Regions from separate parts of the Bacillus sp. JZ109 genome, predicted to be linked through region 1. Evidence: a T-box and tRNA genes for the amino acid it is inferred to sense, from the RefSeq annotation. Region 1 holds a T-box; the other holds one or more tRNA genes.

Evidence for each region. A T-box is a leader RNA that pairs with one kind of tRNA and senses whether it is charged. The one in region 1 lies ahead of thrS (threonine--tRNA ligase), so its partner is inferred to be a tRNA-Thr.
Region 2: it has a tRNA-Thr gene. The T-box ahead of thrS (threonine--tRNA ligase) is inferred to sense a tRNA for this amino acid. The anticodon was not compared.

Annotation. Positions count from the first base shown of each region.
Region 1 covers NZ_CP096388.1:340,766-355,896, forward strand. Annotated here, with positions in the region: gene hemQ (hydrogen peroxide-dependent heme synthase) at 1-506, opposite strand, end outside; gene pta (phosphate acetyltransferase) at 776-1,747, shown strand; gene cysL (cysJI operon transcriptional regulator CysL) at 1,892-2,791, shown strand; gene ywfL (octanoyl-[GcvH]:protein N-octanoyltransferase) at 2,840-3,685, shown strand; gene M1D94_RS01795 (carboxylate/amino acid/amine transporter) at 3,853-4,743, shown strand; gene rsfA (prespore-specific transcription regulator RsfA) at 4,887-5,663, opposite strand; gene M1D94_RS01805 (DUF1450 domain-containing protein) at 5,879-6,103, shown strand; gene M1D94_RS01810 (HD domain-containing protein) at 6,265-7,566, shown strand; gene M1D94_RS01815 (YwgA family protein) at 7,602-8,102, shown strand; gene M1D94_RS01820 (Rrf2 family transcriptional regulator) at 8,214-8,684, shown strand; gene M1D94_RS01825 (MFS transporter) at 8,684-10,093, shown strand; T-box leader at 10,140-10,368, shown strand; T-box leader at 10,402-10,623, shown strand; gene thrS (threonine--tRNA ligase) at 10,677-12,593, shown strand; gene M1D94_RS01835 (MarR family transcriptional regulator) at 12,713-13,132, shown strand; gene M1D94_RS01840 (2-hydroxymuconate tautomerase) at 13,175-13,363, opposite strand; gene M1D94_RS01845 (site-2 protease family protein) at 13,472-14,131, shown strand; gene M1D94_RS01850 (YwhD family protein) at 14,145-14,663, shown strand; gene M1D94_RS01855 (hypothetical protein) at 14,799-15,131, shown strand, end outside.
Region 2 covers NZ_CP096388.1:3,848,493-3,863,623, reverse strand. Annotated here, with positions in the region: gene nagZ (beta-N-acetylhexosaminidase) at 1-922, opposite strand, end outside; gene amiE (N-acetylmuramoyl-L-alanine amidase) at 950-2,275, opposite strand; gene M1D94_RS20220 (PTS transporter subunit EIIC) at 2,332-3,699, opposite strand; gene M1D94_RS20215 (MurR/RpiR family transcriptional regulator) at 3,725-4,576, opposite strand; gene murQ (N-acetylmuramic acid 6-phosphate etherase) at 4,593-5,507, opposite strand; gene M1D94_RS20205 (GNAT family N-acetyltransferase) at 5,617-6,099, opposite strand; gene M1D94_RS20200 (DUF523 domain-containing protein) at 6,112-6,567, opposite strand; tRNA gene M1D94_RS20195 (tRNA-Glu) at 6,747-6,821, shown strand; tRNA gene M1D94_RS20190 (tRNA-Val) at 6,825-6,900, shown strand; tRNA gene M1D94_RS20185 (tRNA-Thr) at 6,905-6,977, shown strand; tRNA gene M1D94_RS20180 (tRNA-Tyr) at 7,000-7,084, shown strand; tRNA gene M1D94_RS20175 (tRNA-Gln) at 7,089-7,160, shown strand; gene sigW (RNA polymerase sigma factor SigW) at 7,391-7,954, shown strand; gene rsiW (anti-sigma-W factor RsiW) at 7,968-8,594, shown strand; gene cdaA (diadenylate cyclase CdaA) at 8,755-9,576, shown strand; gene cdaR (CdaA regulatory protein CdaR) at 9,569-11,023, shown strand; gene glmM (phosphoglucosamine mutase) at 11,042-12,388, shown strand; gene glmS (glutamine--fructose-6-phosphate transaminase (isomerizing)) at 12,822-14,624, shown strand; gene M1D94_RS20140 (hypothetical protein) at 14,671-14,811, shown strand; gene alkA (DNA-3-methyladenine glycosidase II) at 15,077-15,131, opposite strand, start outside.

The DNA of each region.
Region 1 (15,131 bases):
TCCTCCATTGAAAGCATATACCAGTTGTCGTTGCCGGATCTTCTTTTATCCATTGGATAGAAGCATACATATTTTGATTCCGGCAGTTCAGGGTAAAGGCGCGCGCGCACATGCGGATTTTCGTAAGGATCGCCGTCACCGCTTGCCAAGTAGTTGCTCAGCTCTACCACTGATACGTAGGAGTATGCCGGAATGGTGAATTCAGCAAGTCTTGATTTGTTGAATTCAAGCTCAATTTGATTTAATTCTTCCATTGTAGGACGAAGGATCATCAGCATAAAATCAGCTTTTTGGCCGACGATGCTGTAAAGAGTTTGCGATCCTTTTCCTTCTTTTTGGGCTACGCCCCATTTTTCAAGCAACCCGGTGAATTCATGTATGATAGATTGGCGCTCATCACTGGACAGAAGCTTCCAGGAAGCCCAATCCATTGTGCGGAAATCATGAAGCGCATACCAGCCGTCAAGCGTTTTTGCCGCTTCATTCGTCATTTGCTGTTCACTCATTTATCTTCACTCCCATTATCTTTTCATGATTGCCTTCACTATACCATAGTTTATCCGATTCTACTGTGGAGAAACCTTGAACATCCCTTCCGTATAACTCCAACAAAATAGAAGAACCTATAAAGGAAGATTGAGTCACTTAAATTAGTTAGAAAAATAAGATTTTTTTATGAAAGCGCTATAATGAAAGTTGGCTGTTTGAATTTGATTGGAAGAAGAGTATGCTAGTAAAAGAAAGCGTTTTTGTAACTTTTTGAGGAGGTTTTATTGTGGCAGATTTATTTTCAACAGTGCAAGAAAAAGTAGCTGGAAAAGACGTTAAAATTGTATTTCCTGAAGGCTTAGACGAGCGTATTTTAGAAGCGGTCAGCAAGCTTGCAGGAAACAAAGTGCTGAATCCGATTGTGATCGGCAATGAAAATGAGATCCAAGCAAAAGCAAAAGAATTGAACCTTACGCTGGACGGCGTTAAGATTTATGATCCTCATACATATGAAGGCATGGAAGACCTTGTACAAGCATTCGTAGAACGCCGCAAAGGCAAAGCGACTGAAGAACAGGCTCGTAAAGCATTATTAGACGAGAACTACTTCGGTACAATGCTGGTGTATAAAGGACTTGCAGACGGACTTGTAAGCGGAGCTGCTCACTCAACTGCTGACACTGTCCGCCCGGCTCTTCAAATCATCAAAACAAAAGAAGGCGTGAAAAAGACTTCCGGCGTGTTCATCATGGCTCGCGGAGAAGAGCAATACGTATTCGCAGATTGTGCGATCAACATTGCGCCTGACAGCCAAGATCTTGCCGAGATTGCGATCGAAAGTGCCAATACGGCAAAAATGTTCGACATTGAGCCTCGCGTGGCAATGCTCAGCTTCTCTACAAAAGGCTCAGCAAAATCTGATGAAACAGAAAAAGTAGCGGATGCAGTGAAAATCGCGAAAGAAAAAGCGCCTGAACTGACTCTTGATGGCGAATTCCAATTTGATGCTGCATTTGTTCCATCTGTAGCTGAGAAAAAAGCGCCGGATTCTGAGATCAAAGGGGACGCTAACGTATTCGTATTCCCAAGCCTTGAAGCAGGAAACATCGGCTATAAAATCGCTCAGCGTTTGGGCAACTTTGAAGCGGTAGGACCAATCCTGCAAGGTTTAAATATGCCTGTAAACGACCTTTCAAGAGGATGTAACGCTGAAGATGTTTACAATCTCGCATTAATTACAGCGGCGCAAGCACTGTAATAAAAATGAAGACGATGGCAGCTCTCGACCGAGGGCTGCCTTTTTGCGCTTCCGTATAGCCTTCTTTACCAAGACGGATGATATGAGTACAATAAAGAAAACTAATCATAACCATATATTTCATTAATGACAGGGGTGGGGTTTTTGTATTACGACGTGCTGAAAACGTTTATAGCGGTGGTAGAAGAAAAAAACTTCACAAAAGCGGCGGAAAAGCTGATGATCTCCCAGCCCAGCGTCAGTCTGCATATCAAAAATCTTGAGAAAGAATTTCAAACGGCTCTTCTGAACAGGTCGCCAAAACACTTTACGACAACACCGACAGGAGACATTTTATATCAAAGAGCAAAGCAAATGGTGTTTCTCTACGAACAAGCCAAGGCTGAAATCTATGCGCATCATCACTATGTGAAGGGTGAATTGAAAATAGCTGCAAGCTTTACAATCGGTGAGTATATTCTTCCGCCGCTATTGGCCCAGCTGCAAAAGCTGTATCCAGAGCTGAACCTCGATGTCATGATTGGCAATACAGAGGAGGTCAGCGAGCGTGTGCGGATGCTTCAGGCTGATATCGGGCTGATTGAAGGACATACAAACGAGAATGAGCTGGAAATTGAACCGTTCATGGAGGATGAAATGTGCATTGCCGCTCCAAATCAGCATCCGCTCGCCGGGCGGAAAGAGATTTCGATCAGCGATTTGCAGAACGAAGCGTGGGTGACAAGAGAGAAAGGCTCCGGGACGAGAGAATATCTCGATCATGTACTCAGTTCAAATGGACTTCGGCCGAAATCAATGTTCACCATCAGCAGCAATCAAGGTGTAAAGGAAGCGGTGATTAACGGCATGGGACTTTCTGTTCTATCCAGAAGCGTACTGCATAAGGATTTGATCCACCGCGAAATTTCAATTCTGCATATTAAAGATTTCTCGTTAAAGCGCAAGCTGTCTTACATTCATTCTCCTCTCATGGAGAATACAAAAAATAAAGAAATTTTTATTACGATGCTGAAAAGCAATTATCAATCACAGCTGCTGAAATGATATAATAGTTTTCGTTCAATAAGCCTAACATGAAAGGGTTTTACATAGATGGCAAACCAACCGATTGATTTACTGATGCAGCCGAAATGGAGAGTCATTGACCAATCCAGTCTCGGCCCTTTATTTGATGCGAAGCAATCCTTCGCAATGGATGATACGCTGTGCATGTCCGTCGGAAAAGGCGTGTCGCCGGCGACAGCGCGCTCATGGGTGCACCACGATACAATTGTCCTTGGAATACAGGATACACGCCTCCCGTTTTTGCAGGATGGCATCTCCTTGCTGGAGAGCGAAGGATACCGTGTGATCGTACGCAATTCCGGCGGTCTTGCCGTCGTATTGGATGACGGTGTTTTAAATATCTCTCTCATATTCGAGGACGAAAAGAAAGGCATCGATATAGACAAAGGATATGAAGCGATGGTCGAGCTGATGAGACGAATGCTGAGACCGTACAACGCAAAGATCGAAGCCTATGAAATTGAAGGGTCTTATTGTCCCGGCAGCTATGACCTCAGTATAAATGGCAAAAAGTTCGCCGGCATCTCTCAGAGACGCGTTCGCGGCGGAGTCGCTGTTCAAATTTATCTCTGTGCGGATAAAAGCGGCAGTGAAAGGGCCGACTTGATCAGACGATTCTATCAAGCGGCGCTGAAAGACAAACAAAACGATAAAAAAGGCGTCTATCCGGAAATACGTCCGGAAACGATGGCGTCCTTAAGTGAGCTTCTGCAAAAAGACATCTCCGTACAAGACTTAATGTTCGCTTTATTGACGGAATTAAAAGCGTTAAGCACTCATCTTTACTCTGCCGGACTGTCCACTGATGAGGAAATGGAATTTGAGAAAAACCTCGTCCGGATGGCTGAGCGGAATGCAAAGGTATTTGGGTGAACGTTCTTCGCATGCCGGCTGTATATGCCGGCATGCATTTTTTATCACAAGCGGCATTTTACCCCAATAATCTTATTTTCAGATAAATCCTTCTTACATACAGATAACCACAGCAAAAAGAAAAACGATAAAATGACATCAGCATCCATATTAAAGGGGAGAGGCAGATGAAAGGGAATATTTACAGCCTTTTTGTATTGATTGCGGCTTTTTTCTGGGGGACCACGGGAACCGTTCAGGCATTGGCTCCAGAAAGCGCCACACCGCTGGCATTTGGAGCGTTCAGGTTATTAATAGGAGGAAGCGCCATGCTGCTTGCGGTTTGGATCAGCCGGGAGCTTCACGTGAAAAATTGGTCATGGCCGCTCGTATTTTTAGCCGCTGTTTGTATGGCGTGTTACCAGCCGCTGTTTTTCACAGCGGTTAAAGAAACGGGAATTGCAGTGGGAACTGTGATTGCCATCGGCAGTGCGCCTATCATTGCCGGGACCCTCGAATGGGCTGTATTGAAGAAACGCCCGCGAAACTCCTGGTGGATTGCGACTGTGCTGGCTTTAACGGGTTGCTGGCTTCTGTTTTCCGACAGTTCCAATGTTCGGATTAATGTGGCTGGTGTTCTTATGGCGCTTGGAGCGGGTGCTTCTTTTGCAGGCTATACGCTCATCAGTAAAGCGATGATGAAAACCCAGCCTCCTCGAGCGACCTCTGCCGTTGTATTCATGCTCAGCGCCATCTTGCTGACGCCGCTATTATGGCAGTCAGATATCTCGTGGATATGGACCCCTAGAGGACTGGGAACAAGCCTTTACATCGGGTTAATTGCAACATGTGCCGCATACTTTTTGTTTGCGAAAGGGCTTACCGGGGTTCCGGCCTCGGCGGCGGTCACGCTGTCTTTAGCGGAACCGCTGACGGCTTCATTGCTTGGCGTGTTTTTCATAGGGGAAATGCTTTCGCCTTCCTCGTGGCTGGGCATTGCGCTTATGATGCTGGGGCTTTTGGTCATTTCTGCTGCGCCTCGAAAACAAAAAACGGCCGAGGCAGCTCACATGTCTTAATAGATTCACATAAGCTTCGCCTCATTTTACAAGAATAGCTGATCCGGCTGCAAAATGAGGAAATTCTCTTTTCTCAATAGAAAAGGGGATTTTGTACATGGCGAAAATCCCAAAACAGCTGCCCGTTTTGGGATTTTTCTATGTCATTCCGCTAATTTTTCTAAATTGCCGTTCCGGTCCATTTTGAAGGACGGAGAGGCATGTTCATCTTCTTCAAATAAAACTAGCTTTCTGGCTCTGTTCATAATTTTCACCAAGGTTTCATAATCTTCTTGGATCGTTTTTTGGTCTTTTTCAAGCTTTTGAACTTCTGCCTCTAGCTGCTCTGTTTTGTTTTGCAATTCCTGATTTTCTTTCTTTAAACGCTCGTTTTCCATTTTTAATGCTGATGATTGTTCGTTATTGCCTTCGTAATTCTGCAGGAAGCGGATCACATCATTCATCGTCATCTCAGGCGCAGCTGCAGGCGTTTGAGGAGACAATAAGTGTGATAGACTAGCTAACTCTTCCTTAAAGCTTTCATCAACAAAAGGCATATGTTCGCCAGACATTAAAGGTTGCTCATTTTCGACAGAAGGTGTTTCCGTTTTAACCGGCTCTTCTGCAGCGGTTTCTTGAATGATTTCAGGATCCACGGCAGGAGGCTGATATAATAATCTTTTTTTCGCAGGCTGCCCGTTTCCGAGCGCTCTCATCCGCTGTTTTCGTTGTTTCTTCGCAAGCTGAAGCGCTTTTTCATATTGATGGCGGACCACTGCGTTCCATCTGAATCCGCAGGCTGCAGATGTCCGGTTTAATTTATCGCCGACTTCTTCAAAGGCGTTCAGCTGAGTGCTGCCCTCCCTCACATGCCGAAGCACTGTTTCGGCTAAAAGCAGATCGTTTTCCTCTGACCAAGCGTCTTGTCGCTGTTTTGTCATTTATCTCAACTCCCATTTTTCTTTTCATGGTATTAGAATGTCCAGGTTGGAAAATATTTATACAAATTGGCTGAAAGAATAGGAGATACGAAGGGTGGACCGGCTTGCAGGAACAGTCGAATCCTTGTAAAATGAAGAGTGATGTGATTTTTTTTTGAAACGTGATTTTAGGTTATTCACATAGATGAACATAGAAATGAAGGGAAGCGTACGTCATGGCTAATGAATTTCGAGTGTGTGATGATTGCCAAGCCACTAATATCAAAACATTGCTGCCGCGTTTGAAAGAAGTGGACCCGGACGCAAAGGTTGAGGTAGGATGCCAATCTTATTGCGGGCCCGGACGGAAAAAATCATTTGCTTTTGTGAACAATCGCCCGCTGTCAGCTCCGACAGAGGATGAGCTGATTGACAAAGTAAAAAAGAAAATAAAAAAGTAAAAACATATTTTTTCTTAGCCTCGGCCCTCAGGTCAGGCTTTTTTGCTTCACAAGATGTGTTTTTCATGAAGATGGAACAAATCGCCGGGCAAATTCAAGGATGTTTTCAAAGAATAGAGTCGATATAATAGAAACACGGCTAAAAAAAAGAGGGAATGACGATGGCGTATCCAAATGGAAAATTATCAGAAGAAAAAGTGTTTAAAGATCCGGTGCACCGCTATGTTCATGTTCGGGACAAGCTGATATGGGATTTAATCGGAACCCGTGAATTTCAGCGTCTCCGCAGAATTAAGCAGCTCGGAACGACCTATTTGACGTTCCATGGGGCTGAGCACAGCCGGTTCAACCATTCTCTCGGTGTCTATGAAATTGTCAGAAGAATGGTTGATGACGTCTTTAAAGGCCGCCCTGAATGGGATGACAGTGAGCGCGAACTCTGTTTGGCTGCGGCGCTGCTTCATGACCTCGGGCACGGGCCGTTCTCGCATTCATTTGAAAAGGTCTTTCACCTTGACCACGAGGATTTTACAAGAGGTATCATTTTGGGAGACACGGAGGTTAATCAGGTGCTCAGAAAGGTGAGCACGGGTTTCCCTCAGGATGTTGCTGAAGTCATTGCCAAAACATATAAAAACAAGCAAGTGGTCAGCCTGATTTCGAGTCAGATTGACGCAGACCGCATGGATTACCTCCAGCGCGACGCATATTATACGGGCGTCAGCTACGGCCATTTTGATATGGAGCGGATTCTTCGGGTGATGCGGCCGCGCGAGGATCAGATCGTCATTAAAGAAAGCGGAATGCACGCTGTCGAAGACTATATCATGAGCCGTTACCAAATGTACTGGCAGGTCTACTTCCATCCTGTGACCAGAAGTGCAGAGGTCATTTTAACGAAGATTCTTCACAGGGCGAAGCAGCTGCACGATGAAGGCTATGTCTTCACTCACGCTCCGGTTCATTTCTATTCTATTTTTGAAGGGAAATTGACACTGGAGGATTATGTAAAGCTGGATGAATCTATTATTTTGTATTACTTCCAGGCCTGGGAGGATGAAGAAGACGTGATTTTATCCGACTTGTGCCGCAGATTCATTAACCGCCAGCTTTTCCAATACGTTGAATTCAATCCTAATGAAGAAATGTCGGCTTATTTTGAGCTGACTTCATTGTTCAAAGAGGCGGGGATCGATCCGAGCTATTATTTGGTCGTTGATTCTTCATCAGATCTGCCATACGATTTTTACCGACCAGGAGAGGAAGAGGAGCGTCTGCCGATCCATCTCTTGACGCAAAACGGCCAAATTAAAGAGCTGTCCAGGCAGTCGGCTATTGTGGAATCCATCTCAGGTAAACGGCGGACGGACCACAAGCTGTACTATCCAAAGGACTTAATTTGTGACGGCTCTAAACATCCGGAAGCGAAAATGAAAATCCGGCAGCTGCTGGGACTGACATAGAAATTGGAAAGAAGGAAAAAGGAGATGTCGGGAATTTGTTGAAAGAACATGCAAAACTGATGAAGGTGTTCTCGGATTCTGGAGAAATCATCGGGCGAAAGAAGCTGCAGAAAATGATTTATATCGCCAAGAAAATGCAGTTTCCTTTCTATGAGAAATATGATTTTCACTTTTACGGACCATATTCAGAGGAACTGACGCTCCAGATTGAAGAGCTGTGCAACCTTGGATTTCTGCATGAGGTGAAGGAAAAAAAGGGCGGCTACTTTCAATATCGGTATTCTCTGACTGAGACAGGCTCCGCATTTTTAGACCATGCTGATCTGGACATGCCGGATATGAAAGGCTATATCGACAGTGTAAACAGCCGTTCATCACGGTTTTTAGAGCTGGTTTCCACGATCCTTTACTTTGACGGGCTTGAGGATGAGGAAAAGAAAGAAAAAGTCTTTACCATCAAAAGCAAGCAAAAATATACAAATGAAGAATATGACGAAGCGCTTCAATACATAGAGGAACTGAAGCAGATTTGTTAACCATACCAAGCAAAAGAAATGAATCGTTTCTTTTGCTTTTTTTATTGACAAAAGCTGCTAAGAGATTCATTATGGATAATAGTTATCCATAATGAATCAGGAGTGAATAGGATGAAAATGAAATCAGGAATGGAGCAGGCGGTTTCTGTGCTGCTGTTACTGTCACGGCTGCCTGTACAGGCTTCTTTGACGTCAGAGGCTATAAGCCAGCGATTGCGCGTGTCTCCGTCTTACTTGAAGAAGCTGATGAGAACATTGGTTCAAGCCGGTTTGGCAGAATCCTTACCAGGGACGAAGGGCGGTTTTACCCTGACGAAGCCTTTGGCTGACATTACGCTTTATGATGTTTATCAAGCGGTCGAAGGCAGAGGTTCGATGTATCAGGGGAAAGGCCTGCTGCAATCTGTATTTGAGGGTGAAAGTCACTGTGTGCTGGAGACAGTCATGGGGGAAATCGAGGATAAATGGTCCAATCTCATGAAAGAAGAATCCTTGCAGCATGTCATGGACAGAGTCGGGGAATTGTATGATCTTGAAAAAATAGATGAGTGGGTAATCAAGCAAGTGAAAGGGCAATTGTAATGAAAAATAGCGGGTCTATACAAGAATCAACATCATCAACAGGCATATCCGTGCTGATCGTGCTCGCACTTGGTTTCCTCATGGCAACTCTTGATGTGACCGTTGTGAATGTGGCGATGGCTGATATGAAAAACACTCTTTCAATGTCACTTTCAGGTGTAACGTGGGTTGTGGACGGGTACATTCTTACTTTTGCGTCGCTTCTGCTGGCGGGCGGAGCCTTGGCTGACCGTTTCGGCTCGAAGACGATCTATATCTTGGGTCTAGCCGTTTTTGTTCTGGCCTCCTGTTTATGCGCTGCATCTATAAATGGGCAGATGCTGATTGCCGGACGTCTCATACAGGGAATTGGAGCAGCTTTGTTTATGCCAAGCTCACTCAGCCTTTTGGCTGCCTCTTACCCTGATGAGCGGGTGCGGGCGAGAATGTTTGGGCTGTGGGCCGCGCTTGTTTCCGCCGCTTCAGCCCTTGGGCCTTTTATCGGGGGCGTGCTGGTAGAGTTGGCGGGCTGGCAGAGTATTTTTCTAATCAATGTGCCAATAGGGGCTGCTGCGCTCATTTCAGCTTACCGAATCCTCAGCCGCGTTCCGGGAAAAAGCAGCCGCGTGAACATCATCGGGCATCTGCTTGGCATGATGGCTCTCGGGTTTCTTTCCTATGCTTTGATACAGGGGCCTTCAGCGGGCTGGCGCTCGCCAGTGATTCTTGCAGCATTTACTGCAGCGATTTTGGCATTTGTGCTGTTTTTGTTGCGGGAAATTTCTGCAAAAGCACCCATCCTGCCGGCGTCCTTATACAAAAACGGCCGCTTCTCAGCTGCCCAATTTATCGGGTTTTTGCTGAATTTCGCCCTTTTTGGCGGCATGTTTATGCTCAGCCTTTTTTTGCAGGAAGCAGGAGGCGCAAGTTCCTTTATGGCTGGAGTGGAGCTGCTGCCGATGATGGCGGTCTTCGTGATCGGCAATCTGCTGTTTGCCCGTCTGGCGAATCGGTTTGAAGCCGGTCAGCTTATGTTTGTATCAATGGCGGTCAGCTGTATCATTGCATTGCTGTTGTTTGTGCTGATTTCTCCGGATTTTCCTTATTGGCAGCTGGCGGTGTTGATGTCTGTTATGAACCTCTGTACCGGTATTACAGTTCCTGCCATGACAACTGTGATCATGCAGGCTGCCGGGCAAAGACATACGAATATCGCCGGTGCGGCGTTAAATGCAAACCGACAAATCGGAGCCTTGGTCGGCGTAGCGATAACCGGGGTGATCATTCATCTGTCCGCCACTTGGTATGCTGGTGCCGGGTTTACGTTTTTGATGATGGGAGCGGCATACAGCCTCGCTGCATTGCTTGTATGGCTGTTTCTGGCTGCCCATAACGGGACTGCCGCGTCAGAAAAAAATGTAAATCACTGATTGCGCTTTGTGGGAATATATAGTAAGATATAAAAAATTATTGAAACAACAGGCACTGATAAGGACACGAGATGCTTTTTACGGTTTCCAGAGAGGGAAGGACAGCTGAGATCTTCCTAACGCAGGGAAAGCAGCTTACCGCCTTTGAGCCGTATCGGGGAAAACAAGTATCTGATACCGTCATGCTGCGTTACAGCATCTTTAAGCCGATCACCATGTGTAATTGATCGGGAATTTGGGTGGAACCACGGATGATCAACACATTCGTCCCTTTTAGAGGGATGGGTGTGTTTTTTTATTTGAATTGAATACATGCGAAGAAAAGGACATGAATGATAGTTACGGTTTTCAGAGAGGGAAGGAAAGGTGAGAGCTTCCCAGCTTAGGAATATCATTTACCGCCTTGGAGCAGCATTGGGGAACTGAAGTAACCAATGCCGTCTATGCTGCGTTACAGCACCGAGCCGACAACATAGTATTTGTCGGGAACTTGGGTGGAACCACGGGTTAATCACACACTCGTCCCTATCTGCGGGACGGGTGTGTTTTTTTATATATAACAATGAATAAGGAGTGTTCTAAAATGAGTAAACATGTACACATTCAGCTTCCGGACGGACAGATCCAGGAATATCCGAAAGGCATCACAATCAAAGAAGCGGCTGGTTCTATCAGTTCCAGTCTGCAAAAGAAGGCGGCCGCAGGTCAGGTCAACGGCAAGCTTGTTGATCTCAGTTTCAAGCTGGAGGAGGATGCTGAGCTTTCGATTGTCACACTCGATTCACAAGAAGGCTTGCAGGTGCTTCGCCACACAACAGCGCACGTGCTGGCCCAAGCAGTAAAACGGCTGTACGGCGAAGTGTCATTGGGGGTAGGGCCTGTGATTGAAGACGGCTTCTACTATGACATGAAGCTGGGGAAAAGCTTGGCATCAGGAGACTTAGAGGCCATCGAAAAAGAAATGAAAAACATAATAAATGAGAACCTTGAAATCAAACGTATAGAGGTTTCTTACGAAGAAGCTGAAGAGCTGTTTGCACAAAAAGACGAGCGGTTCAAGCTTGAGATTTTAAAGGATATTCCGCGCGGGGAGGATATCACACTGTACCAGCAAGGGGAATTCGTTGACCTGTGCCGAGGGCCGCATCTTCCTTCTACAGGGATGATCAAGGCGTTCAAACTGACAAGAGTATCAGGCGCTTATTGGCGCGGAGACAGCAAAAATGAAGTCCTGCAGCGGGTGTACGGGGTTGCCTTTCAAAAGAAAAAAGATTTGGATGCGCACCTGCATATGCTGGAAGAAGCGGCAAAACGAGACCATCGCAAGCTCGGCAAACAGTTAGGGCTGTTTATGTTTTCTGAAGAAGCGCCGGGGATGCCGTTTTATTTGCCGAAAGGGCAGATTGTCCGTAATGAGCTGGAGCGCTTCTCGCGTGAGCTGCAAACAAATGCCGGCTACGATGAGGTGCGTACGCCGTTTATGATGAATCAGCGGTTATGGGAGCAGTCAGGCCATTGGGACCATTATCGCGACAATATGTACTTTTCAGAAGTGGATGATACAAGATTCGCAATGAAGCCGATGAATTGCCCCGGCCACATGCTCATTTTTAAAAACAGCCTGTATTCTTATCGGGATCTGCCAATTCGCATGGCGGAATTCGGACAGGTGCACCGCCATGAATACAGCGGCGCTTTAAACGGAATGCTTCGCGTTCGGACGTTCTGTCAGGATGACGCCCATATTTTCGTTCGGGAGGATCAGATTGAGAGTGAGATCAAAGAAGCGATTCGGCTGATTGATGAGGTATATCGGACATTTGGTTTCGAGTATTCTGTTGAGCTTTCGACTCGCCCGGAGGATTCATTAGGCGATGACAGCCTTTGGGAAGCGTCGGAACGTGCCTTAGCACGCGTCCTTGAGGAGCTTGGCCTCTCTTATGAGATCAATGAAGGCGATGGGGCGTTTTACGGGCCGAAAATTGATTTCCACATAAAAGATGCCCTGAAACGGAGCCACCAATGCGCGACAATTCAGCTTGATTTTCAAATGCCGGAAAAATTTGATTTAACATATATCAACGAACTCAATGAGAAGGTTCGTCCCGTTGTCATCCACAGAGCGGTTTTCGGCTCAATCGACCGTTTCTTCGGCATTTTGATCGAGCATTACGGCGGGGCTTTTCCAGTCTGGCTCGCACCGATCCAGGTTCAAATCATACCGGTTTCGCACGTTCACTTAGACTATTGCAGAAAGGTGCAGGCGGAGCTGAAGCAGGCGGGGATAAGAGCCGGCATTGATGAGCGCAATGAGAAGCTGGGCTATAAAATCAGAGAATCGCAGGTGCAAAAAATTCCGTACGTGCTGGTGCTTGGAGATCATGAGGAGCAGGAGGATGCGGTAAACGTCCGCCAATTCGGATATCAGCAGAATGAACAAGTTCCTTTTCAGACATTTAAAGATGAGCTTGTGAAACAGGTGGAAAATCGAGGCATGTAGGATAAAAGCTGTGAATTCATATTTTGCTTTTTTGACTTTCCCTATTCGGAATCAGTAAAATAATAAGTAAATCATATCGTTCGTATGTTATGAATGCATCTCGAAATGGGGAAATTGACATGGACCATGACAAACTGGAAGCAAATTTGCTGGATCACGCACTTACAAAATATTTGAAAAGCACGAAGCAATTAGATGAAGCCACCGTTCCGAAACACGTGAATAATGTAAGAGGGTTTATTCTGCGGATCATATACAGACATGGGAGCTGCACCATAAAGGATATTTTGAAGGAGGTCACACTGTCTCCCTCTGCCACGACCACAGCTCTGAATCATTTAGAGCAGGAAGGGTTTATTGAGAGATCCAGAAATAATAATGACCGCCGCACTGTATGGATTACGCTTTCTGAATCGGGCCGGGGAGCGGCTGAACAAATGATCGAAAACCGCCAGCAGCTGATTGACGGCATGTTTAAACGTTTAACAGCCGAAGAGAAAAAGACGTTCTTGGCGATTATTGCGAAGCTGGCTCAATAGGGATAATAAAAGCCGGTGCGCGAAGCGCCGGCTTTATAGAGATTATTCCATATCGCTCAGGCGTTTGCCTGCGACGGCATAATGGTCTTTTCTCATTTCTTCTATAAAGACAACAATTTTTTCTTCAGAAGCACCGGTTGTTTCCTTTACGGCTTCTGTTACTTTCTCGACAAGATTGCGTTTTTGCTCGTCTGTACGGCCTTCGAGCATTTTGACAGTTACGTATGGCATGGGTGCTGAATCCTCCTTTATCTCGTTTCCTCTCTTTAGAAAAAGAGGCTTCTTATAGTATACTGAATAAAGTAAATTCTTGCATTTTGAGAAAGAGGGATATCTCACTTGGACCGTTTTTTATATTATCCGTTATCTTTAATGCCATACCTCGTCATCACGCTAATTGTGTCGTTTACGATGCACGAGCTTGCCCACGCTTATGTCGCATACAAATTCGGTGACGATACGGCGAAAAAACAAGGAAGACTGACGCTGAATCCCATTAAACACCTTGATCCGTTCGGAACCATTTTGATTTTGGTGGCCGGCTTCGGGTGGGCGCGCCCCATTCCCGTGAATAGACGCTTCTTTAAGAAGCCTCGGCTTGCCGGTGTGCTCGTATCTATAGCCGGGCCCGTCAGTAACCTGATTCTTGCGTTTATTGGTTTCTTTTTGTTAGTGTTGATGCATGCGTACGGAATGGAAATGCTTGCGGCGTTCAGCACGGGGCTGGATCAGTTTTTTTCTATTTGGATACAGCTGAATCTTGTCTTGTTTTTATTTAATCTGCTGCCGCTTCCTCCGCTCGATGGCTATCGAATTATAGAAGATCTCGTTCCGCCGGGCGTGCGTGCCAAAATGACGCAGGCGGAGAGCTACGGCTTTATCGTATTTTTGGTGCTGTTTGTGACACCGCTAGGATCTTACGTGCTGTGGCCGATGCTCAATGCAGGAAGAGATTCGATTTTAAAGCTGTTTTCAGCGATATTTCAACCGCTTTTGTAGGAGGTAGAACTTCATGGAAGAAAAAAAGAAAAAATCAATCGGGTTTAATATTATCAAAAGTGATCCGACAGACGGACACGGCGGTTTTGGCGTAGGGGCACTCAGCCTTGATAACATTTCTCCCGTATTCGTTGATGTAGAAGAAAAAGAAGCGTTCGTAGACATCGGCGCCATGCATGCCCGCAGCACCGTTGAAAAAGGAATTAAATTTCTCCCGAATAAAGAAGAAGTGCCGAACGGAAAACCATACTGGCTTGTGTGGGTAACGATTGACAGAAAAGAAGAGGGGCCTTATTACGCTGGTGTGACAGCCTGTGAAATGACGGTCGACAGAAGTATCAGAAGAGGCTACAAGTCGCTGCCTGAGCATGTGAATTTGATGGATAAATCCATGAAACGGAAAATCATCGTTGATAAAATGGACGACAGCTCGAAGCGTGTACTAGGCGAATTTCTGAAAAAGCATGATCAGGGCCTATGGGACCGTTCCTCAGATGAGTTAAAAAAGAGCCTGCTTCCGGAAAACAATTAATTTATGAATTTTCTGTGAATTTTTAAAGTATTTGAGATATTTTTCATAAACATTGAGTAAACTGGTGATACAGAAATAGGACATGGAAAATCCCGAGCCGAAACAAGACTCGGGGTTTTTCATTTTTAGGGGGATATGATGTTCGAAACCATTCGAGTCGGCGATTGGTTGATAAAAGCCGACGTGGAAGAAATGAGAAAGCAATATGAGAAAGATATAGAGGATATGTGTGAATGCGGTAACTGTCTTAACTATTACGAGGCAGTGAATGAACTGCCAGTCCAAAAAGCACAAGTATTAGAAAGTTTCGGCCTCATTCCGTCCAAATGCACAGATATAAATTATCATGGGGTAAAAGATCATCTGCACTTTTATATAGCGAGTTATTTTATAGTAGGCCGTATTGTTGAAGGAAAACAAGAATGGAATCCGAAAAAGATTGATTTCTCGTGGCATATTTCATTTTCA
Region 2 (15,131 bases), 600 kb from region 1:
CCTGACGAAGAAGACCTGTCATCACTTTTTTTGAAAGTGTAGCTGGAACCAGAATGTCCGATCCATCGAGTTTGCTTTTGTAAGTGGTGTCGTCGAAGGCAGGGAATTGAACATGGGCTGTCATCACCATATCAGCACCAGCATCAATTGCTTTTTGGAAAGGATAGAGTTCGACCTCCCGAAGCCGTTCTTGGCCATGGGAAACGAGCGGCAGTCCATAATGGCTGTCAACGTCCGTGTCTCCATGTCCCGGGAAATGTTTGAGGGCAGACGCGATATCCTGCCGCTGCAACCCTTTCATCGTGTATAGACCGAGTCGTGATGTCAGTTCTCGATTGGAGCTGAATGACCGTACGCCGATTACAGGATTATCAGGATTATTGTTAATGTCCACGACAGGGCTGAAATCTGTATTGATGCCTAAGGCAGAGAGCTCTTTCCCGATGATGCTGCCGGTCTGATACGCATTGATTCTGCTTCTGGCTGCGCCCAGTGCCATATTCCCTGGGAAATTAGTGCCCTCCCCTAACCGCGTTACAATGCCGCCTTCCTGATCAATACTCAGCATGAGCGGGATTTTTGGACTTGCCTTTTTGTAATCGTCTGTCAGTTGGACAGTTTGTTTTGTTGTTTTTACATTTTCTGCAAAAAGGATGATGCCTCCGAATTGATATTTCTTGACGAGGCTGGCGACTTCATCATTCATTTCTGTAAGGGCTTGCGGAGAGGACTCGCCTTCCTTTTGCCAATTTCTAAAATCAGGCATCAGCATCTGGCCGAGTTTTTCATCTAACGACATACGATTGACAATCTGATTGGCATCGATTGCACGTTTGGATGCAGAGGCTTCTGTCTGTCTGGCCCCGAAAAAGCATGAAATAAAGAGAACGGCTGAAAGGATAAGCGGAAAGACAGGTCTCATAGAAACTTCCTCCTATCGTTTAATCATTCACTCCATCGCTTCATAAATCGCGGTTATGACACTTCCATAACTGCCTGTTGCAAATTGATCACCCTCAAAGACGTTTGGATTTTCTTCCGGATCAATAACTGGCGTATGCTTTTTATTTGTTAACAATGCGATGCCTAAATTGTATGCTGGATCAATAATTGTAACTGTCCCCGTCCAGCCGGTATGCCCGTAAGCATTTTCGCTGGCATAAGGGCCAAACATCCATTCCATGCTTTTACTTCCGTTCCGCCTCCAGCCAAGAGCGAATGTCGGATCTGTTGCTGAAGATGCTGTAAACAGGTCGGCTGTTTTCTGATCAAATAAAGAAATGTTTCGGTATGAACCTTTGTTTAACATGACTTGCAGCAGTATGGCCATATCATCTGCATTTGAGAACAATCCGGCATGCCCAGACACGCCATCCATTGAGTAAAACGCTTTTTCGTCATGCACTTCTCCTTGCAGCGAGTTTGTACGGATGTTAGGGAATTGAATAACGCCGTCACGTGTATTGCCCATGCGTTCAGTAGCTGCGAACTGTTTCGGTTTAAAGCCCTTTTCCAGCGGATTGTACAAGGTATGCTTCAGCCTGAGCGGTTTGTAGAGCTCTTGCTCCGTGTAGACATCAAGCGGTTTGCCGGTGAGTTTTTCGACAATACACCCAAGTAGCATATATCCAATGTCACTGTATACGTGTTTTGTCCCGGTTTGATAATCGAGCGGAATTTTCGTCAAATATTCAATCGTTTTGTCCCGTTCCTGGGAATAGTACTTGCCGGCTTTTTCCGGCGTGTAAAAGTAAAAGCTTGATGGGAGCCCTGATTGGTGCTGGAGGACATCGATGACACGTATCTTGTCTTTTCCTTTTATGAGGTCACCCGGCTGATCCTTGAAACCCGGCAAATATGCAGAAACTTTTTCATAGACGTCAAGTTTTCCTTGGCTGACTAAGCGCTGCAATGCAAAATTTGTTGCGTACATTTTTGTATTTGAGGCTAAGTCAAACATCGTGCGGGTTTTCATTTTGGCCGGACGGCGCAGCAGTTCTGATCCTTCGTACTTTTTACTGTAGCCGTATGCTGCTTTTTTTATGATGCGTCCATCCTTCACCACCACAAGAACGGCGCCTGGAAATCCTGCTGCAATATCCCGTTCTATCATCTGATCTACCTTCCTTAGCTTCTTCGTCGAGAATTGTGCAGTTTCTGCATTTATGGTTTTCGGCTCAATCAAGTTGTCTGCTGTTTGTGCGAAGGTTTCATTTGGCGCAAATATCGATAGGGTTAAAATGGCACTGAATATGAACAGTGTCTTTGTTTTCACAGGCTAGCCCCTTTCTGTGCTTCTATCCCGTTTACTATCCCTAAAACAGAAACAATTTAATCGAACTGAGAAGCCATTTCATCTTTATATCCGAATGCATAGGTCAATAAAAAGCCGGCCGCGTAGGAAATAAAGAGTCCAACGATATACAGGATGATTTGCGAAGGCAGGACTAGAAAGGAAAGCGGCAGTCCGGAGACACCAATCGCAATGGTGGCTACTTGAAAATAAGCTTGAAAGGCGCCGCCGATTCCAGCTCCTAAACATGCTGTTAAAAACGGACGGCCAAGCGGCAGCGTGACTCCGAAAATAAGCGGTTCACCAATGCCGAGCAGTCCCGATGGAAGCCCGCCGGCGATTGCTTTCCTCAGTGTTGTTTTTTTCGTCTTCACGAAGACGGCAAAGGCCGCGCCTACCTGTCCTGCACCTCCCATAGCCAAAATAGGGAGCAGAGGATCATTGCCAATTGAATTGATCAGTTCCATGTGCACAGGCGTCAAGCCTTGATGCAGTCCGGTTACGACGAGAGGAAGGAAGGTTGCGCCCAGAATAAAGCCCGCAGCGATGCCGCCGATGTCCAGGATGGACAGAAGGCCGGATGTAATGGCATCAGAAATGAATCCGCCTAAAGGCATAAATACGACATACGTTACGATTCCGGTGATTAACAGTGAAACGGTGGGTGTGACAATGATATCAAGAGATTGAGGAATAAAACGGCGAATAAATTGTTCGGTATAAGCAATGAATATGGCTGCGAAAAGGACGCCGATCAGACCTCCCCTGCCCGGGAGAAGCCCTTCTCCAAATAAACTGATTTTTGCGATCTCCGGATTGATAATCAAGATCCCGGCCAAAGCCCCAAGTGCGGGTGTCCCGCCAAATTCTTTCGAAGCGTTAATACCGACGAGAATGCCGAGATAAGTGAACAGCCCTGATCCGATGACTGTCAGGATAATCGCAATTTGTGAGTCTGCAGAGAGCCAGCCTGCTTGAATAATTGCTTTGGTAATCCCAGTAATTAAACCGGAAGCGACTAGAGCGGGAATAAGAGGGATAAAAATGCTGGCAATTTTACGTAAGAAAAGTTTAAAAGGAGTGGCGTTTTTTCGATTGATATCGGCTTTCTTTTTGGCCGCTACTTCTTTGACATCGGCACCTTCTTCTGCTGACACGAGCTTTGAGAAAGCAGCTGTAACATGATTGACGACTCCTGTGCCGAGGATAATTTGTAAGGTTTCAGCTTCAACGACCCCCAATACGCCGTCAAGCTTTCTTAAACCCTGAGCATCTGCTTTGCTTTCATCGTAAGGCGTAATGCGCAGGCGTGTCATGCAATGTGTATATGAAGAAATATTGGATTTTCCTCCGCATAGCTCAAGGATTTTCTGTGCGAGATGATGGTAGTTATTTTCTTTGCTCATTAAAACCCCTCCCCTTCAAGATGCCTTATTTTTTTCTCATAGATTGGATGGCTGCTCTCGTTTTATCGATATAACCGGTTGTCGTTTCATACTGCTCAGCCGCCATGCCTAAAAACAAAACATCAATTATAAAAAGCTGGGCGAGGCGGGAGGAAGTGGCCGCACTTCGAATCAAGGCTTCATTGGAATGGGCTGTATACAAAGGGACATCAGCCAGTGCGGAGACGGATGTCTGACTGAATTTTGTGATGCTGATCGTTGTAATGCCTTTTTCCTTAGCCATGGCGAACAGTTCAACGATTTCTTGTGTCTCTCCTGAAAACGAAATGGCGAATACGATGTCGTCTTTATCTGCATTTGCGATTAAAGATGCCACAAGATGAGTGTCTGTAAACGCGGTTGCTTGTTTATGAATGCGAAGCCACTTTTGCTGGGCGTCCTTGGCGACAATGCCGGAAGCCCCGAGGCCGATAAAATGCACGGTATGAGCTTTGAGAAGCAGAGAAACCGCTCGTTCAAGCTCTTTGTAGTCCATCAGGTCTGAAGTATCCTGAATGGCTTGAATGGCATTGCCGGCCGTTTTTTCGGAAATGGAGGGCAGCGGCTCGTGGGGAACAATATCCCGGTAGCCCTGAAAAGTAGGCTTTGCCAGATCGCCTGCTACTCTCATTTTTAAATCTTGAAATCCTTTCAAACCGAGTGATTTGCAGAGCCTGATGACGGCAGCGTCACTTGAATTGGCTAAGGCGCTGATTTCGTTGACCGTGCTTTCGATTGCTTTGTGGGGATGGGCTAGGATATAATCTGCAAGTTTGCGCTCGGATGGAGGGAGCTTATGCTTCATTGATTGGATGATCGCTAAACCGCCTGTGGCCATTCTAGTTCTCTCCTTATCATGGATGGTAATGTTCGATTGCTTTGTCAATGAAACCGTTTGCTTCATCGAGTAATGTCTTTGCTTGTTTCTGATCTGTGCTTGTTTTGAGCATGACGATTGCTGTTTTGACGTGATGATCGGCTTGTTCCAGAGTGTATCTTGCTGTGTCGTATGAAGCGTTTGTAAGGCTTTGGATGATGCTGATGGCGCGTTCTTTTAGTTTTTTGTTGCTGACGTTGACGTCTACCATCAAGTTTTCGTAAACCTTGCCGATTTTGACCATTACAGCGGTAGATATCATGTTTAGAATCATTTTATGAGCGGTTGCGGCTTTCATACGTGTTGATCCTGTAATGGCCTCAGGTCCGACGACAACCTCAATGCTGTGATCCGCATCCTTGCTGATGGCGGAGTTTTCATTGCAAGTAAGGGCGATGGTGTGTGCTCCGACTTTGCGGGCGTATCTTAGGGCGCCTGCGGCGTAGGGTGTGCGGCCGCTTGCTGCGATGGCAATGACGGTGTCATTTGAAGTGAGCTGTATGTTTCTTAAATCTTCAGCTCCTGCTTCTTCACTGTCTTCAATGCCCTCTGCTGCCTGTAAAAAGGCTTCGGGGCCTCCAGCCATGATTCCGATGACCTGATCTGGGCTTACGCTGTAGGTGGGAGGACATTCAACAGCATCCATGACGCCGAGTCTGCCGCTTGTGCCGGCGCCTGTATATATGAGCCGGCCTCCATTTTGAAACGATTCATATGCGCAGTCTACAGCTGTTTTGATGTCGGGGAGAACCTCCTGAACGGCTGCAGCGACTTTCATATCTTCGTTGTTGATCATTTTGAGGATGCCAAGAGTGTTTGCTTTGTGGATTTCAACTGTTTGGCTATTGCGTGATTCCGTTGTGAGACGGTGAAGGTTTAATGGTTCTGACATGAGGATGCCCCCTGTTTTAAAATGATATATCTCAATATTCAGTATATTCATCTCTGTTATGATATTTCAACTATGTTTTTAAATTTTTGAAATTTTATTTCACTTAAGACTATAAGAAATGATGAAGGATCAACTGTTCTCCAAGCGGCCCGATTCTTCGCCGTCCTTTATCAAGGAACCCGCTTTTCATATAAAGGTGTTTTGCGCGTATGTTCAGATGATTGACGGCCAAGATGATTTCGTCGCACCATGGAAAATATCCGCTCACAAAAGCGGGAAGCAAAAGCATGGCTTTTTTCGCATAGCCTTTTCCGTGATGCACAGCGTTTAAAGACAGGGAGCTGAGCAGTAAAGCAAATGGATTGTTAGAATAGGAAGCAAGCGTTTCTTTTGATGCATGTAAAATGAAAAAACCGACTGGAAGGTCGTCTTTTAAGATGACAACCGGGTATCGGTCCTGTATGCCCAGAGCTTGAGACAGCACCTCTTTCGGGAGGGAGGTAAAGCGTTTGTCATCGTTGGTGAGCGTGAATGATTGAAGCTCGGGCAAGTGTTCAGGCTTATAGAAGGATAAAGAAATGTCTTGAGTCATGTGGTGGCCTCCTTACAATATGTCGTCAAGCTCGTTTTCCGAAATGACGCGGTAGCCCGCTTGTTTTAACAGTGCGGCGGTTACTCCGCTGCCGGTGATTTTTTTGCCAGAGAATGTGCCGTTATAGATAAAACCGCTTCCGCAAGATGGACTGTTTTCTTTTAATATGACGGCAGAAGCGTTGATTTCTTTTGCGTAAGCCAATGTTTTCGAGGCGCCTTCCATATATAGTTCTGTGACGTCTTCTCCTGAAGCTGTCACGATTTTCGCTGTTCCATTGAGGACATCCTCGCCGGTGCCTCCTATGATTTCTGCGGGTTCGCGTGGGGTAGAGAAGCCGCCGAGAAGTTCAGGGCAAGCCATGACTGCTTTCTTTTCATCGACGAGTTTTCTGATTTTCTCCGACGCTGCGTGAGAGCCGTTATATCTGCATTCAATGCCTCCAAGGCAAGAACTGACTAGAATCATATTAGGTTCTCCTCTCTTACTTTGCTTGTCTCTATCATAAAATAAATGGCTTTAGTTGGGAGGCTTTTTCAGTTAAAAAAGGAGTTAAAAAGTTTGAAAATAAAAAATTTAATTTTTCTCTTTACAAACAGGGGGTGACCTGTATATAATAACTTTTGTCAGCTCGACGAGAACACAACGGCCCGTTGGTCAAGCGGTTAAGACACCGCCCTTTCACGGCGGTAACACGGGTTCGAATCCCGTACGGGTCACCATTTGGAGGATTAGCTCAGCTGGGAGAGCATCTGCCTTACAAGCAGAGGGTCGGCGGTTCGAGCCCGTCATCCTCCACCATCTTGCCGGTGTAGCTCAATTGGTAGAGCAACTGACTTGTAATCAGTAGGTTGGGGGTTCAAGTCCTCTTGCCGGCACTGTTTTTTCAAAATTTTATGTGGAGGGGTAGCGAAGTGGCTAAACGCGGCGGACTGTAAATCCGCTCCCTCAGGGTTCGGCAGTTCGAATCTGCCCCCCTCCACCATTATTGGGCTATAGCCAAGCGGTAAGGCAACGGACTTTGACTCCGTCATGCGTTGGTTCGAATCCAGCTAGCCCAGTCACAGACACCTTTGATCAAAAGGTGTCTTTTTTCTTTTCGGAAAAATCATTCCAACTTCTAACTGTTCAGTCTGTATAATAATTTTAAAAATATGTTAAGGTAGTTTATTCACGAATTACCATCTACACCCTGCCAAAAATTTGATAAACTTATTTTATAAAAAAATTGAAACCTTTTGAAACGAAGCTCGTATACATACAGACCGGTGAAGGCAGAGGTTAGATAAATATGGAAATGATGATTAAAAAAAGAATTAAACAAGTCAAAAAAGGCGACCAGGATGCATTTGCGGACATCGTAGATATTTACAAAGATAAAATTTATCAGCTTTGCTACCGTATGCTTGGCAATGTGCATGAGGCGGAGGATATTGCACAGGAAGCTTTCATCAGAGCGTACGTTAATATCGACAGTTTTGATATTAACCGGAAATTTTCAACTTGGCTTTATCGAATCGCGACCAATTTGACCATTGACCGCATTCGCAAAAAGAAGCCGGATTATTACCTCGATGCAGAGGTGGCTGGTACGGAAGGCTTGACCATGTATTCTCAAATCGCCGCAGATGGTGTTTTGCCTGAAGATGCAGTTGTGTCGCTGGAGCTCTCAAACACGATACAGCAGAAAATTTTAAAGCTTCCTGACAAATACAGAACAGTCATCGTATTAAAGTATATTGACGAACTCTCATTAATTGAAATCGGGGAGATTCTAAACATTCCTGTGGGGACTGTGAAAACGCGGATTCACAGAGGCAGAGAGGCTCTTAGAAAACAATTAAGGGATCTTTAAGTGGGGTGATGAAATGAGCTGTCCTGAACAAATTGTGCAGCTTATGCATATGCATCTTGATGGAGATATCCTTCCAAAAGATGAACACGTATTAAATGAACATCTGGAGACATGCGAGAAATGCAGAAAGCATTTTTACGAGATGGAGAAATCCATAGCGCTCGTACGGAGCACATCGCATGTCGAAGCCCCCGCGGATTTTACCGCTAATGTCATGGCAAAATTGCCTAAGGAGAAGAAAAGAGCTTCTGTAAAAAGATGGTTCAGATCCCATCCCGTTATCGCAGCTGCTGCGGTATTCATCATTTTGATGGGCGGGGGTTTTTTTAACAGCTGGCATAATGACCACAATTTCAGCGTGTCCAAGCAGCCGAATCTTGTGGTTCATAACCATACTGTGACCGTGCCAGAAGGTGAGACGGTCAAAGGTGATGTCACTGTCAAAAACGGCAAGCTGATTATTAAAGGCAAAATAGACGGGGATGTAACCGTCGTAAACGGAGAAAAATATATGGCCTCTGCTGGACAAGTCACCGGTCAGATTGAAGAAATCAATCAATTATTCGATTGGACATGGTACAAGATGAAGTCTGCGGGGAAAAGTGTACTCGATGCATTCAGTCCGAACGGAGAAGAGTAAAGCGCGTTAGCCGCTTTGCTCTTTTTTTGCGGGCTGAGAGGGCTGGCACATTTCACTTGCTAAATCGAAATGTGGTATAATGGGCTCGCTATGTAAAGTACATATGCGTAACCCGTAAAACACAAAATACGAAATGACTGAAATCTTGGAGGACGAGGAAATGGCTTTTGAGGATATCCCTTTTTTGCAGTACCTCGGCAATGCCGTTGATATTCTCCTTGTTTGGTATGTGATATATAAATTGATTATGGTGATACGCGGCACGAAAGCGGTTCAGCTGTTAAAAGGAATTGTAGTCATCGTGCTTGTTCGTATGGCCAGCCAATATTTGGGCCTCAGCACACTTCAATGGCTGATGGACCAAGCGATAACATGGGGATTTTTAGCAATTATTATTATTTTTCAGCCTGAGCTGAGAAGAGCGCTTGAACAGCTAGGCCGCGGCCGCTTTTTTTCGAGGAGCGGCACGCCTGTTGAAGAAGCGCAGCAGAAAACGATTGAGGCCATTACAAAAGCGATCAATTATATGGCGAAACGCCGTATAGGCGCCCTGCTGACCATTGAGCGGGATACTGGAATGGGGGATTATATTGAGACCGGCATACCACTAAATGCCAAAGTCAGCTCTGAGCTGCTGATCAATATTTTTATTCCAAACACCCCGCTTCATGACGGTGCGGTGATTATGAAAAATAATGAAATTGCCGCAGCCGCCTGTTATCTGCCGCTTTCTGAGAGCCCGTTTATTTCAAAGGAACTGGGCACGCGGCACAGAGCGGCAGTCGGTATCAGTGAAGTAACAGACAGTTTGACGATTATTGTGTCTGAAGAGACCGGCGGCGTCAGTGTGGCAAAGAACGGCGACCTTCACAGAGAGCTTACAGAAGAAGCGCTGAAAGAAATGCTTGAAGCCGAGTTTAAGAAAAACACCAGAGACACTTCTTCTAACCGCTGGTATTGGAGGGGCAAGAAAAATGGATAAATTCTTAAACAACCGCTGGGCTGTGAAAATCATTGCTCTACTTTTCGCGCTCTTGCTTTATGTGGCGGTTAACAGCAACCAAGCACCGACTCCGAAAAAACCGGGTGAATCTTTCTTTCCGACATCAACAACTGATGAAGCAACTCTGACTGATATTCCGGTTAAAGCGTATTATGATGATGAAAATTACGTCGTGACGGGTGTTCCGCAAACGGTTAATGTCACGATAAAAGGCTCGACAAGCGCCGTGAAAAAGGCTCGGCAGACCAAGAACTTTGAAATATATGCTGATATGGAACATTTGAAAACCGGCACACATAAGGTTGAGCTTAAGGCCAAAAACGTGTCGGATGGGCTGACAATCTCAATTAATCCGTCTGTTACGACAGTGACCATTCAGGAACGGACGACCAAAAGTTTTCCCGTAGAAGTGGAGTACTACAACAAAAGCAAGATGAAAAAAGGCTATTCTCCGGAGCAGCCGATTGTCAGTCCGAAAAATGTGCAGATTACCGGATCGAAAAATGTCATCGATAATATTTCTCTTGTAAAAGCTTCAGTGAATTTGGAAAACGCAGATGAAACGATTGAAAAGGAAGCGAAAGTGACTGTCTATGATAAAGACGGAAACGCGCTTCCTGTCGACGTGGAGCCCTCGGTCATCAAGATTACCGTTCCGGTGACAAGCCCGAGTAAAAAAGTGCCCTTTAAAATTGAACGGACAGGAAGCCTTCCTGACGGTGTCAGCATAGCGAATATTGAATCCAGCCCCAGTGAGGTAACGGTTTACGGCTCACAGGATGTGTTGGATTCTCTTGAATTTATTGACGGCGTCAGCTTAGATTTAAGTAAAATTAACAAGGATTCCGATATCGAGGCAGATATTCCGCTTCCTGACGGTGTCAAAAAAATCTCACCGTCAAAGGTGACTTTGCATATAGAAGTCGATAGTGAAGCGGATCAGAAGTTCGAGAATGTCCCTATCAAGACTGTAGGGCTGAGCAGCTCACAAAACATTGAATTTCTTGATCCTGAATCACAAGCGATAGATGTAACGGCTAAAGGCTCTCCCACGAATATAAATAAACTGAAAAAATCAGATATTGAATTGTATGTGAATGTTTCAGATTTAGAGGACGGGGAGCATAGCGTGAAGCTTGAAGTGAACGGGCCACAGAATGTAACTTGGTCCTTGGGGCGGAAAACCGCCAAAATCAAGCTGACGTCTAAGAAAAGCAATACATCAACGAATGATAACAGCAGCAATACATCAGGGAACCAGGATGACACAGATAAACAAACAAATGATCAAAAGAACAATCAGCAAGAAGATACAAAGAACACTGATAAAAACAACAACGATCAAAACCAAGACGAAAATAAAGATCAAAACCAAGATCAGGATGAGGATGAATCCACTGCAAATTCACAATCCTCATCGGAATAAAAAAGGAGCGATTATAAAATGGGCAAGTATTTTGGAACAGACGGTGTAAGAGGTGTCGCCAATAGTGAGCTTACACCTGAGCTGGCCTTTAAAGTCGGACGTTTCGGCGGTTATGTGCTGACAAAAGACAAACAACGTCCAAAAGTGCTGATAGGCCGCGATACACGCATCTCCGGCCATATGCTGGAGGGAGCCCTTGTCGCCGGACTTTTATCCATTGGCGCAGAAGTCATGCGCCTGGGTGTCATTTCTACACCAGGTGTATCTTATTTGACAAAAGCGATGGATGCAGAGGCGGGCGTCATGATTTCCGCTTCTCATAACCCAGTGCAGGATAACGGCATCAAATTCTTTGGGGGAGATGGATTTAAGCTTTCTGATGAACAGGAGGCTGAAATTGAGCGCCTGATGGACGAACCTGAGGATAAGCTGCCAAGACCTGTCGGAGCAGACCTTGGACTTGTAAACGATTATTTTGAAGGCGGACAAAAATATCTGCAATTCTTAAAACAGACAGCTGATGAAGATTTCACAGGCATTCATGTGGCATTGGACTGTGCCCATGGCGCAACGTCATCCTTGGCGACACACCTGTTTGCTGATTTAGATGCAGATGTTTCTACAATGGGGACTTCCCCGAACGGATTAAACATTAATGACGGCGTCGGTTCGACTCATCCCGAAGCGCTCAGCGCGTTTGTCAAAGAGAAAAACGCGGATCTCGGTCTTGCGTTCGACGGTGACGGCGACCGCCTGATTGCTGTCGATGAAAAAGGAAATATTGTAGACGGCGACCAAATCATGTACATATGCTCAAAACATCTGAAATCAGAGGGCCGTTTAAAGGATGATACAGTGGTTTCAACCGTGATGAGCAACCTCGGCTTCTATAAGGCGCTCGAAAAAGAAGGCATCAAAAGCGTACAGACAGCTGTCGGCGACCGCTACGTAGTAGAAGCAATGAAAAAAGACGGCTACAACGTCGGCGGAGAACAGTCAGGACATCTTATTTTCCTTGATTACAACACGACAGGGGACGGATTATTGTCTGCTATTATGCTGATGAACACTTTGAAAGCAACAGGCAAGCCGCTGTCAGAGCTTGCAGCTGAAATGCAGAAGTTCCCGCAGCTGTTAGTCAATGTGAGAGTGACTGATAAATATAAAGTTGAAGAAAATGAAAAAGTAAAAGCAATTATTTCTGAAGTTGAAAAAGAAATGAACGGCGACGGCCGGATTTTGGTGCGCCCTTCAGGAACTGAACCGCTCGTCCGTGTCATGGCTGAAGCGAAGACGAAAGAGCTGTGCGATGAGTATGTCAATCGCATTGTTGAAGTCGTCCGGTCAGAAATGGGATTAGAGTAACGAAGTCTATTATCAGAGAGTGAACAAGACAAGCGAGGTTTACATAAGATAATTGTGAGACATACGGCAAAGTTGTTTAAAAAACAATTGACCGTTTATGCCACATGTTGTAAAATCAAGCTTGTCTTGTTCTTATTTTCTCAATAGGAAAAGAAGACGGGATTATTGCTTTACCTATAATTATAGCGCCCGAACTAAGCGCCCGGAAAAAGGCTTAGTTGACGAGGATGGAGGTTATCGAATTTTCGGCGGATGCCTCCCGGCTGAGTGTGCAGATCACAGCCGTAAGGATTTCTTCAAACCAAGGGGGTGACTCCTTGAACAAAGAGAAATCACATGATCTTCCAAAAAACATGTAGGAGGGGACGATTGAAAGTCCCCTTGAAATTTGACTTTCTTCGTCTCCTTTTACAATCTTAGGAGGAAGAAAAATATGTGTGGAATCGTAGGTTATATCGGTCAGCTTGATGCGAAGGAAATTTTATTAAAAGGGTTAGAAAAGCTTGAGTATCGCGGTTATGACTCTGCTGGTATTGCTGTTGCCAACGAACAGGGAATCCATGTGTTCAAAGAAAAAGGACGCATTGCAGATCTTCGTGAAGTTGTGGATGCCAATGTAGAAGCGAAAGCCGGAATTGGGCATACTCGCTGGGCGACACACGGCGAACCAAGCTATCTGAACGCTCACCCGCATCAAAGCGCACTGGGCCGCTTTACACTTGTTCATAACGGCGTGATCGAGAACTATGTTCAGCTGAAGCAAGAGTATTTGCAAGATGTAGAGCTCAAAAGTGACACCGATACAGAAGTAGTCGTTCAAGTAATCGAGCAATTCGTCAATGGAGGACTTGAGACAGAAGAAGCGTTCCGCAAAACACTTACACTGTTAAAAGGCTCTTATGCAATTGCTTTATTCGATAACGACAACAGAGAAACGATTTTTGTAGCGAAAAACAAAAGCCCTCTATTAGTAGGTCTTGGAGATACATTCAACGTCGTAGCATCTGATGCGATGGCGATGCTTCAAGTAACCAACGAATATGTTGAGCTGATGGATAAAGAAATGGTTATCGTCACTGATGACCAAGTTGTCATCAAAAACCTTGATGGTGACGTGATTACACGTGCGTCTTATATTGCTGAGCTTGATGCCAGTGATATCGAAAAAGGCACGTACCCTCACTACATGTTGAAAGAAACGGATGAGCAGCCTGTTGTTATGCGCAAAATCATCCAAACGTATCAAGATGAAAACGGCAAGCTGTCTGTGCCTGGCGATATCGCTGCCGCTGTAGCGGAAGCGGACCGCATCTATATCATTGGCTGCGGAACCAGCTACCATGCAGGACTTGTCGGTAAACAATATATTGAAATGTGGGCAAACGTGCCGGTTGAAGTGCATGTAGCGAGTGAATTCTCCTACAACATGCCGCTTCTGTCTAAGAAACCGCTCTTCATTTTCCTTTCTCAAAGCGGAGAAACAGCAGACAGCCGCGCGGTTCTCGTTCAAGTCAAAGCACTCGGACACAAAGCCCTGACAATCACAAACGTACCTGGATCAACGCTTTCTCGTGAAGCTGACTATACATTGCTGCTTCATGCAGGCCCTGAGATCGCTGTTGCGTCAACGAAAGCATACACTGCACAAATTGCAGTTCTTGCGGTTCTTGCTTCTGTGGCTGCTGACAAAAACGGCATCGATATCGGATTTGACCTCGTCAAAGAACTCGGTATCGCTGCAAACGCAATGGAAGCTCTATGCGACCAGAAAGACGAAATGGAAATGATCGCCCGTGAATACCTGACTGTATCCAGAAACGCTTTCTTCATCGGACGCGGCCTTGACTACTTCGTATGTGTCGAAGGCGCACTGAAGCTGAAAGAGATTTCTTACATCCAGGCAGAAGGTTTTGCCGGCGGTGAGCTGAAGCACGGAACGATTGCCTTGATCGAACAAGGAACACCAGTATTCGCACTGGCAACTCAAGAGCACGTAAACCTAAGCATCCGCGGAAACGTCAAAGAAGTTGCCGCTCGCGGAGCAAACACATGCATCATCTCACTAAAAGGCCTAGACGATGCGGATGACAGATTCGTACTGCCGGAAGTAAATCCAGCGCTTGCTCCGTTGGTATCTGTTGTTCCATTGCAGCTGATCGCTTACTATGCTGCACTGCATCGCGGCTGTGATGTTGATAAACCGCGTAACCTTGCGAAGAGTGTTACTGTGGAGTAATAAATGTTTAACCCCTTTGGATAAGATTATCTAAAGGGGTGTTTTTATGTCCAAAAGAGAAAGAACGTCTACAGTGGAAAAATGGATTAAAGAAGTTGATGGTACAGGACCCGAATATCGATCGGCCATAGCTATAGATTTAAGATGTTTCCACATAAGGTCGGTCAATCAGGTTAAAAGGCATTAAGACTTTTGCCTAACTGAGTTTTTTGATGTTAATACAGATATAAGAGAGCAGTTCCTCATTAAGATACGCTTTTGATAGCAGTTGGAATTTAGCATGCTAGAAATCCGAAAACCGGAGAGCCTATTGGAATGATAACGTTTTTTTTTATTGTCAATTAATAAAGGCAAAGAATTCTAGAAGTCGCACTTACAATGTACTTGTAGGCCTTAGGTTTTAAAGCTCATTCTTTTTTTATTGAGTACATTCCGGTTTAAGTTGAAATGATTCAGTAAAGGACACGCCATAAATAAAAGGTAGCGTATGACTCCCATGTTTTCCAT